2 regions of the Mesorhizobium sp. M0678 genome follow, and region 1 is predicted to be linked to the other one. Evidence: riboswitches for the same ligand, from Rfam matches in the RefSeq annotation. Region 1 holds a riboswitch; the other holds the start of a gene.
The links. Region 1 has a riboswitch for thiamine pyrophosphate ahead of thiC (phosphomethylpyrimidine synthase ThiC). Riboswitches for the same ligand answer to the same signal wherever they lie in the genome.

Region 1 (5,293 bases):
TGTCGATGGCATTGCGACGTCGCGCGGTTCGAGCAGCCCGGAGCTGAAAGCTTCACGACCGGCCTCGACCGCCTTGCCGAACGCGCGCGCCATGCCGACCGGATCGGCCGCCCTGGCGACCGCCGTGTTCAGGAGCACGGCGTCAAAGCCGAGTTCCATGACAGTCGCCGCGTGCGACGGCCGTCCGAGCCCCGCATCCACAATCAGCGGAACGCCCGGGAAATGCCCGCGCATCGAGCGCAGCGCAGTGATGTTGATGGGTCCGAGGGCGGAACCGATCGGCGCGCACCACGGCATCAAGACCTTGCAGCCCGCGTCCAGCAGCCGCTCGGCAACGACAAGATCGTCGGTAGTATAGGGGAATACAGCAAAACCGTCCTCGCACAGGATGCGGGCGGCTTCGACCAGACCGAACACATCCGGCTGCAGGGTGTCGTGGTTGCCGATCACTTCGAGCTTGACCCAGCTCGTACCGAAGACTTCGCGCGCCATCTTCGCGGTCGTGACCGCTTCCTTGACGGAGTGGCAGCCAGCAGTGTTGGGCAGGATTCTGACGCCGAGCGAGCGGATCAACGACCAGAATTTTTCGCCGGCCCTGCCGCCTGCCATTTCACGGCGCAAGGAGACGGTCAGCACCGACGTGCCCGACGCCTTGACCGCATCGGAAAGGATAGCCGGCGAAGGATATTGAGCCGTGCCGAGAAGCAGGCGGGAGGGAAGCGTCGTCCCGAGAAGTTCGAACATGTTAGCCTCCCTGCATCGGCGAGAGGATTTCGATCCGGTCGCCGTCGTTCAATTGGAATTCCGCCCGGCTGGCTTTGTGCACGAGGTCGTTGTTGACGGCGGTCGCGAGCCAATCGCCCTCATAGTCAAGCGCGGCAAGCAGCTCGGCCAGCGTGGTGGCGGCAACCTCATGCACTTTGCCGTTGACCATCAGTTTCATGAGCAAGCTCCTTGGTTCCGTCTTGATTGAAAACCAGGTCGGCAGCCTGGCGCGCCATGGCGGGAGCTAGGAGAAAACCGTGACGATAGAGCCCGTTGATCGCGATGATCTCACCGTTCGTTTCGGCGCGCGGCAAATTGTCGGGAAAGGCTGGACGGACGCCAACACCGGTTTCAACGATCTCGGCCTCGCCAAAGGCCGGATGGAGGGCATAGGCGGTACCCAGCAGCTCCAACATGGAGCGCGCCGTAACCGGTCCGGCGGACTGGCTTTCAATCATCGTCGCACCAACCATGAAACGGTGGTCGGTGCGCGGCACTGCATAGAGTGGAAAGCGCGGATGCAGCAGCCTGACCGGGCGCGACAGCGAGGTATCAGGGGTGCGCAGGATGAGCATTTCGCCGCGAACGCCGCGCAACCTGTCATCGGCGGCTGCCATTCCCGTGCAATCGATCTGACGATCGAAACCAAAAACATGCTGGGCGTCGGCGCCGAAGTGGAATTCGACACCCATGGCCGCGAGCTTGTCATGAAGCGCTGCCATCGCCTGGCGCGGATCGAGATGGCCCTCATCGGGAAAGAGCAGTCCGCGGCGGAAGCGGCCGGCTAAGTCGGGCTCCAGCAAGGCAATTTCATCTTCCTCGACGCGCCGATAGCCCGACGTGCGGCTGGCGAACCGGTCGAGCTCGCCCGCATCGCGCGGCGCGGCCACGACCAGCGTTCCCCGTCGTGTTACCAAGCCGGGCGTTGCGGCGTCCCACCAGTCGGCGGCGTCGCATCCGAGATCCAGCACCGGCTGCTCGGCGCTTTCACGCTCGCACCATGGCGCCAACATGCCACCGGCGAACCACGACGCATTGCCCCCAAGGCCAGGCCTTGTCTCGGCAACGGAAACCGCCGCGCCGCGTGCGGCGAGCTCGAAGGCCGCGGTGAGGCCGGCAACGCCGGCCCCTTTGACCAGCACCTTCATGATGGCTCATGCGCCTGTGGCGAAAGCGGTGCGCCGGTCTCGTCCGCCGGCACGTAGAGATCGCCGCCCTCGCGGTATTTCGCCGCCATCGCCGCCATGCCCTCCTTCTGCGCTTCGGCGCGGATGTCGTGGGAAATTCGCATCGAGCAGAATTTCGGTCCGCACATCGAGCAGAAATGCGCCAGCTTGTGCGCCTCCTTGGGCAAGGTCTGGTCGTGGAAGGACCGTGCGGTTTCGGGGTCGAGCGACAGGTTGAACTGGTCCTCCCAGCGGAACTCGAAGCGCGCGCGGGAAAGGGCATCATCCCTGACTTTCGCCGCCGGATGACCCTTCGCCAGGTCGGCGGCATGGGCGGCGATCTTGTAGGTGATCACGCCAATCTTGACATCGTTGCGATCGGGAAGGCCGAGATGCTCCTTGGGCGTGACGTAGCAGAGCATGGCGGTGCCGAACCAACCGATCATCGCCGCGCCGATGCCGGAGGTGATGTGGTCATAGCCCGGCGCGATGTCGGTCGTCAGCGGGCCAAGCGTATAGAACGGCGCCTCGCCGCAAACGGCGAGTTGCTTGTCCATGTTCTGCTTGATCTTGTGCATCGGCACGTGGCCAGGCCCCTCGATCATCACCTGGCAATCCTTCGCCCAGGCGATCTTCGTCAGCTCGCCAAGCGTTTCCAGCTCGGCGAACTGCGCCGCATCGTTGGCATCGGCGATCGAGCCGGGACGAAGGCCGTCGCCGAGCGAGAAGGAGACGTCATAGGCGCGGCAGATGTCGCAGATCTCCGCGAAGTGCTCGTAGAGGAAGCTTTCCCGGTGATGGTGCAGGCACCATTTTGCCATGATCGAGCCGCCGCGCGAGACGATACCCGTGACCCGGTCAACGGTCAGTGGGATGTAATGCAGCCGCACGCCGGCATGGATGGTGAAATAGTCAACGCCCTGTTCGGCCTGTTCGATCAGCGTGTCGCGGTACACCTCCCAGGTCAGATCCTGGGCAATGCCGCCAACCTTCTCGAGCGCCTGGTAGAGCGGCACAGTGCCGATCGGCACCGGCGAGTTGCGGACGATCCAGTCGCGGATGTTGTGGATGTTGCGGCCGGTCGACAGGTCCATCACCGTATCGGCGCCCCAGCGGATCGCCCAGACCATCTTTTCGACCTCTTCAGCCATCGACGATGTGACGGCGGAGTTACCGATATTGGCGTTGATCTTGACCAGGAAATTGCGACCGATAATCATCGGTTCGCTCTCGGGATGATTAATGTTGGCGGGAATGATCGCGCGTCCGCGCGCCACCTCGTGGCGGACGAATTCGGGCGTGACGAAATCGGGCAGCATCGCGCCGAAAGCCTCGCCGTCGCGCTCAAGCTTGCCGTGCAGGATCTCGCGACCAAGGTTCTCGCGGATGGCGACGAACTCCATTTCGGGTGTGATGATGCCGGCGCGTGCATAGGCAAGCTGCGTCACCGCCTTGCCTGCTTTGGCTCTGAGCGGTCGGTGGCGGATGGGAAATTCTGGCGTCAGGCGTTCGCCCGTCGCGAATCCGTTGTCCTCCGGCCGGACGTGGCGGCCGTCTCCTCGACATCGCCGCGCGCCAAGATCCATTCGTGGCGAAGCCGGGCCAGGCCTTTTTGGATGCTGGTTTCGACAGCCGGATCGGTATAGGAGCCCGACGGGTCGTAGACGGTGACGGGCGGTTCGCCGGCTGTCGGATGGACGGAGATTTCGCGCATCGGCACCCTGATCTGCGGGTGGATGGCACCGGGCTTGTGGATCTTACGCGAAGCAGGCAGCGGTCCCGTTGAGACGGCTGGGGTGAGGGCATTCATCTTGAGGCTCCTTTGCTCATGCATTGGAGACCCAGTTCTGTGCCGGAAGGATGAAAAGACGCTTCTGTCGACCTGCCGAAACAGGACCTCGGGCGTGAACTCCCGCAAAGCGCTTGCACCGTCCCTACGCCAGTATGAACTGGATCAGGTTCAACGGGTCACTGCGCCGCGAAAGCCAGCAGTATCTCAGCCCCTTGCCGGGACTCCCCTGGTGAATGCCTCAAGTTGAACGGGCCGGGGTTGTCTTGTCAAGCGCATGTTCGTCCTGCGGCGGCGGTGGGCGGCAATCAAATTGGGCCCAAATTGGGCCGACGGCCTCGCCACGGGTCGCGGAGAAGTTCCGCGGGAGATAGGGCAGGTGTGGCCAAAGCTGCATTTGCCTCGTCAAACTTGATGTGACATTGACGTAGACGGCCTGCTGCGTTTCAAGGATCTTAAGCCGTCAATGCCTGATCGGAACAGAACTGGTGGGCCGCCCGAACGCCCCACAAACATCGTGCTCTCGATCACCTCCTATTGTCGCCGGAAAGGGGTGATCGACCAATCGATCAAGTCGACCGCTCGCTGAAGGGCGCCCTCGGTTTCAGCACGGCTGGGCGAAGTGGCAATGACATGTCCAATCCAGTCTCGGAAATCCCCCTTCCTGACGATCGGTGTCTTGGGTTCAACATTCAATTTCACCTCGGCCACACCTGATATAGCAGCTGCCTGAGTGTCGCCACCAATCCAGTCGAGGGTGCCATCTTGATCAGGAAGCAGGAATCGCGCGGCCGCAGTATGCGAATGCTTTTTGCGCAGATCCCATTCCTCGCCAATGACAAGCTTGATGTGCTCGGTTACGAGGTCGACACCGTAAGCTAACTGGACCAGTTGAGGGTCGGGCGCGCCACTAAGACGCGGATTGATTTCAATGACAACTGGACCGCGTTTCGTGCACCGGAGTTCAATGTTAGTTGGCCCCCAGCCAAGGCCGAGAGTCCGCAAACAGCTCAGCGAAACATCGGCGATGCGCTCACGCTCCTGATCAGTCAGCAGGGCCGGATAGGTCACCTCACGAATGACGAAATGGGGGAGGGGACCAAAGTCATTGGCGCAAATCGCAACGACCTCATTCCCCATAACATTAATGCTATAGAACGGGCCCTGTGCGAATTCTTCGACGAGTATTTTCGGTGTAGACCGCCATATGTGCTTTCCGCCCAATAGATAGGTCGTATGTTCGGCTACGTCTTCGAGGCTGCGGCACAATCGGACACCGATGCTGCCGCTGCCTACTGCCGGCTTAAGAATCACGGGCAGGCCGATCTCTGCAGCCGAGCTTTCTACCTCCGCCGCATTCGTTGCCAACCGATAGGCCGGTATTGGAACGCCGGCCTGCGCGAGGAGTTGGCGTTGCTTGAATTTGTCGCAGCTTCGTTCAATCGATTCAGGGTTCGGTCCCGGTAGATCGAATGCCGGCAAAGCTTGCCAACTGTCGCATAGATCGATTCATGGTCCCCGGCAAAGCCAGTAATGCCAGCAATGTCGTGGGTAGCACGCAGCCGCGAACATT
Region 2 (5,293 bases), on a different contig from region 1:
GCCAGGCAGACAAGGCCGAGCAGCAGCGCCAGGCCGGCGGCATCCTCAGTGCGGTAACTGCCCATGCGCGCCAGCAGCAGATAGGGCAAGGTCTGCACGGAATCGCTGCCGAACAGCGCAATGACGCCGAGATCGCCAAGCGACAGCGCCATGGCGAAAGCGAAGCCGGTGGCGAGCGGCCGCCGCAGCGACGGCCAGTCGACCAGCCGCAACCGGTTCCAGCCCGAGATACCAAGCTGTGCGCAGAGCCGTTCGTGGCGTTCGCTCGACGCGTCATAGGCAGGGCGGATGGCGCGGATGGCGAACGGCATCGCCATCACCGCATTGACCGCAACGACCATGACAGGGGCGATCGCAAAGACATCGCTGACGGTGCGCAAGAGCAGGAACCAGCCGGCGCCGATGACGATGGGCGGCACCACCAGGACGAACCCCGCACCGGTGTCGGCCAGATGTTCGAGCAGTGTCCGCCGGCCTGTCCGCCGGGTGAGCGCCAGCGCCCGGCGCGCCATGACCAGCGACAGCGACAACGCCACAGAGAGCAGCGCCGATAGGAGGGAGAGCACGGCACTGGTCGCCGTCGCTTGCCGCACCGCGCTCTCGCCGGCCAGGCGGCCGAGATCGGCGCCAAGCCCGGCTGCCAACGTGGCCGCCATCGGCCCGGCGACAAACAGCAGTGCCAGCCCGATCGCCAATGCGTTCAGCACGGTCTCGGCCGCACCGGCTGAAAAATACCGGCGCGGCGCCACCGGCAGATTGGCATCCCCTACCATATTGGCGCCGAGCCGCGTCAAGGCCAGCACGACGACGAAGGTCAGGGCAATCTGCAGCAGGGTCAGCGTCACAGCCCGCGCCGGGTCGAAGTCGAAACGCAGCGCCTGGTAGATGGCAACCTCGAGCGTCGTCGCGCTGGGTCCGCCGCCGAGCGTAAGCACGATGGTGAAGGAGGTGATGCACAGCATGAAAACGAGCCCTGCAACGCCGGGCAAGGCCGCACGCAGCGGCGGCCATTCGATCAGCCGGAAGGCCGGCGCAGCGCCCATGCCAAGCTGGCTCGCCAGCCGCCATTGGTCGGCCGGCACGGTCTGCAACGCCTCCAGGAACAGCCGCGTCGCCAGCGGCAGGTTGAAGAAGACATGGGCGACGAGTATGCCCGACAGGCCATAGATGCCGGGCCAGCTCTGGCCGCCTAGCGCGCCCAGCGTGCCGGCAAAATAGCCGGCGCGGCCATAGAGCGCCAAGACACCGAGTGCGGCAACAATGGCCGGCAGCGCCAGCGGCACGGCGAAAAGCTGGAGGATGAAGCCTCGCCCGAAAAAACGTGGATGCCGCGACAGGGCACGCGCGACGAACAGCGCCGGTGCAACGGAGAGCAGGGTCGACAGCAGAGCCTGCCAGAGCGTGAAACGGACGACGCGCAAGAGATAGGAATCGAAAGCGGAGGCGGCGCCGGACAGGTCGCGTGTGGCTTCGACGACGAGCCCGGCGAATGCACCGCCGATCAGCAGCGCGATGGCGGCGAGCGCGACGATGCCGGCAGTGACGCGGGGATCGGCCGGATGACGCGTACGCATGTCGCGCTACCCGACACTACGACAGGTGTTGATCGAAGGAAATACCTGACAATGGCCGAGCCCACCCCTCTCTGGCCTGCCGGCCATCTCCCCCTCAAGGGGGGAGATTGCGCACTCAGCCGCCTTCGCCAATCTCACAAGTGGCAGGATGAGGAGAGGCGACAAAGCTGCCGATCTCCCCCCTTGAGGGGGAGATGGCCGGCAGGCCAGAGGGGGGTGGCTTGGCGCAAACATCCGACGAGGCTTGAGCCCTACTTGCTCATCACCGCCAGCCACTCGTCGACCCAGGCCTTGCGATTTGCGGCGACGTCTTCCGGGCTGAACAGCAAGGTCTTGGTCGGCTTGACCAGCTTATCGAACGCCGGGTTGAGCGGCTTGTCGGTTTTGCCGGCCGGGAACATCCAGTTGGTTTCGGGAATGACATCCTGGAACTTCGGTCCGGTCATGAAGGCAATGAACTTTTCTGCCAGCGGGTTCTTCGCACCCTTGGTGGTGATCCCCGCAACCTCGATCTGCAGATATTCGCCCTCCTCGAAGGACGCCGCCTGGTAGCGCTCGGTGTTTTCGGCGACCATGTGGTAGGCCGGCGAGGTGGTGTAGGACAGCACCATCGGCGCCTCGCCCTTGGTGAACAGGCCGTAGGCCTCGCTCCAGCCCGGCGTTACCGTCAGCACCTTCGCCTTGAGTTTGGCCCAGGCTTCCGGCGCCTTGTCGCCGTAGACCGACTTGACCCACAGCAGCAGGCCAAGGCCCGGCGTCGAGGTGCGCGGATCCTGGATGACGATCTTCTCTCCGGCATCGCCCTCGACCAATTCCCTGAGGCTCTTCGGCGGGCTCTTCAGTTTTTCGGTATCGTAGACGACGGCGAAATAGCCATAGTCGAACGGCACGAAAATATCGTCGCTCCAGCCGCCCGGCACACTGACGCCCGACACGGCGCCGTGCGGCGAAAACAGGCCGGTTGCCTTGGCGTCGGCGGTTACGTTGGTATCGAGGCCAAGTACGATATCGGCCTTGGTCGCGGCGCCTTCCAGCTTCACACGATTGAGCAGCGCCACGCCGTCGGCGACCGAGACGAATTCGACGACGCAACTGCATTCGGCCTCGAAGGCCTTCTTCACCGCCGGTCCCGGACCCCAATCGGCGGTGAAGCTTTCATAGGTATAGACCGTCAGTCTATCCTGTGCCGATGCCTGCCCTGGCAGGGCGAGCGCGGATGCCGCAAGCAGGACAATTGAGACAAGAGAGTGGAAAAAACTGCGCATCGGCGCCTCCTTCGTTCGCGTTGAAAGGAATTGAGGCGTCGGGCTGTCCGAAACGTCTAATCCCTCCGCCGGTACAAACCGGATCAGGTTCAGCGGGTTGGCAGTCTTGCCTCTCAGCCGGTCCGCGAAGATCGCGTCCGGCACCCCGTTAGAGCGTTTCGACACATAGGCCCGGCCGAAGTGCTGCGCAAGCGGAAGTTTGCCGGGCATCCAAAGCCCAGCCTTCCGTTTCGTCTGCCGTTTCATCTTCCGTTTCCGGGGCAGGGCTGGTAAGGGCCACGAGATATGAGCACATTCACCATCCTGCTTGGCGGCGATCTCATCCGCACGCCGCTGCTCGACCGCCAGGTCGAAGGCTCGCGCGTCATCGCCGCCGATGCCGGCATCGGCCATGCCCGCATGCTGGGCCTGAGGCCGGAACTCTGGGTCGGCGATTTCGATTCGGTGCCTGCCGAGTTGCCGGAGGATCTGGCCGCCGTGCCACGGCAGGTGTTTCCCGCCGAAAAAGACAAGACCGACGGTGAACTCGCTATCGCCGCCGCACTCGAACGTGGTGCGACCAGCCTTGTGCTCGCAGGCGCCTTCGGCGGCAAACGTACCGACCACATCTTCCTGCATCTGGCGCTAAGCGTCCGGCTGGCGGAAGGCGGAACGGAAGTGCTTTTGACCAGCGGCGCACAGGAAGGCATTCCTTTGCTGCCTGGAAAGACTGGCTTCGACTATGTCGACGGCACGCTGTTTTCGGTGCTCGGCTTTTCGGATCTCGCCGGCCTGACAGTCACCGGCGCCAAATGGCCGCTCGACCATGTCGAGGTTGCGTTCGGCTCGTCGCTGACCATTTCCAACGAGGTCAGGGGCCGGTTGGAAATCGCGCTGGCCAGCGGCCGCGCGCTGCTGCTCGCGCATCCCTACCCTCTTCCGGAAAGCTGAGCCCAGAAAGCTGACATGGCGCCGCCGCTTCTCAATCTCGACGGGATAAAGCTGACATTTGGCGGCACGCCGCTGCTCGACGGTGCCGCCCTGACGGCCTCAGTTGGTGACAAGATCGCCCTGGTCGGCCGCAACGGCTCTGGCAAGTCGACGCTCCTCAAGATAGCCGCCGGGCTGATCGAACCGCAGGACGGCGAAGTCTTCCGCCAGCCTTCGGCGACCGTGCGCTACTTGCCGCAAATGCCCGACATGGACGGCTTTGCGACTGTCCGCGCCTATGTCGAGGCGGGGCTCGGGCCGGCCGACGATCCCTACCGCGCCACCTATCTGATGGAGCATCTCGGCCTGACCGGCGAGGAACGGCCGAACGACCTCTCCGGCGGCGAGGCGCGGCGCGCCGCCCTCGCCCGCGTCATGGCGCCGGAGCCCGACATTCTCCTCCTCGATGAGCCGACCAATCATCTTGACCTTTCGGTCATCGAATGGCTGGAGGAGGAGCTTGCCCGCACCTCCTCGGCACTGGTCGTCATCTCGCATGACCGCCGTTTTCTCGAGCGCGTGTCACGCGCCACAATCTGGCTCGACCGCGGCCAGACCCGCCGTCTCGACAAGGGCTTTGGCTATTTCGAGGAATGGCGCGACACGGTGCTGGAGGAGGAAGAGCGCGAGCAGCACAAGCTCGGTCGCCAGATCGTGCGCGAGGAGCACTGGCTGCGCTATGGCGTGACGGCAAGGCGCAAGCGCAACATGCGCCGGCTCGGTGAATTGCAGACCATGCGCCAGCGCTTTCGTGGTCATCGCGGCGCCGAGGGTGCGGCGACGATGACAGCCAGCGACGCCGCCGAATCCGGCAAACTGGTGATCGAAGCCAAGAACATCGAGAAGAGCTTTGGCGATCTGACCGTGGTCAAGGGATTCTCGACCCGCATCCAGCGCGGCGATCGCGTCGGCCTGGTCGGGCCGAACGGCGCCGGCAAGACGACGCTGTTGAAGATGCTGACCGGCGAATTGAAGCCGGACGCAGGCACGGTGCGGCTCGGCACCAATCTGGAGATCGCCACGCTCGACCAGAAGCGCGAAGCCGTCGACCCGCAGGAGACACTGGCGCAGTATCTGACCGACGGGCGCGGCGAGAACCTCGTCATCAATGGCGAGCAGCGCCACGTCGTCTCTTACATGAAAGACTTCCTGTTCAAGCCGGAACAGGCGCGCACGCCGGTGCGCGAGCTTTCGGGCGGCGAGCGGGCACGGCTGATTCTCGCACGCGTTTTGGCGCGGCCGGCAAACCTGCTTGTGCTCGACGAGCCGACCAACGATCTCGACATGGAGACGCTGGAGCTGCTGCAGGAACTGGTCGCCGGTTTTGCCGGCACGGTGATCCTGGTCAGCCACGATCGCGATTTCCTCGACCGCACCGTGACCAGCATCATCGCGCCGGATGGTGACGGCCGCTGGATCGAATATGCCGGCGGCTATTCCGACATGCTTGGGCAGCGCGGCGGCACCAGGCTGGACGACCGCAGG

Region 2: another riboswitch for thiamine pyrophosphate. It lies ahead of thiB (thiamine ABC transporter substrate binding subunit); the one in region 1 lies ahead of thiC (phosphomethylpyrimidine synthase ThiC).

What each region holds. Positions count from the first base shown of each region.
Region 1 is NZ_JAMYPT010000029.1:609-5,901, reverse strand. It holds gene NKI29_RS29740 (thiazole synthase) at 1-744, opposite strand, end outside; gene thiS (sulfur carrier protein ThiS) at 746-943, opposite strand; gene thiO (glycine oxidase ThiO) at 912-1,913, opposite strand; partial or broken gene thiC (phosphomethylpyrimidine synthase ThiC) at 1,910-3,741, opposite strand; TPP riboswitch at 3,845-3,961, opposite strand; partial or broken gene NKI29_RS29720 (ATP-grasp domain-containing protein) at 4,255-5,293, opposite strand, start outside.
Region 2 is NZ_JAMYPT010000006.1:257,786-263,078, reverse strand. It holds gene thiP (thiamine/thiamine pyrophosphate ABC transporter permease) at 1-1,574, opposite strand, end outside; gene thiB (thiamine ABC transporter substrate binding subunit) at 1,826-2,839, opposite strand; TPP riboswitch at 2,883-2,997, opposite strand; gene NKI29_RS14155 (thiamine diphosphokinase) at 3,125-3,769, shown strand; gene NKI29_RS14150 (ABC-F family ATP-binding cassette domain-containing protein) at 3,785-5,293, shown strand, end outside.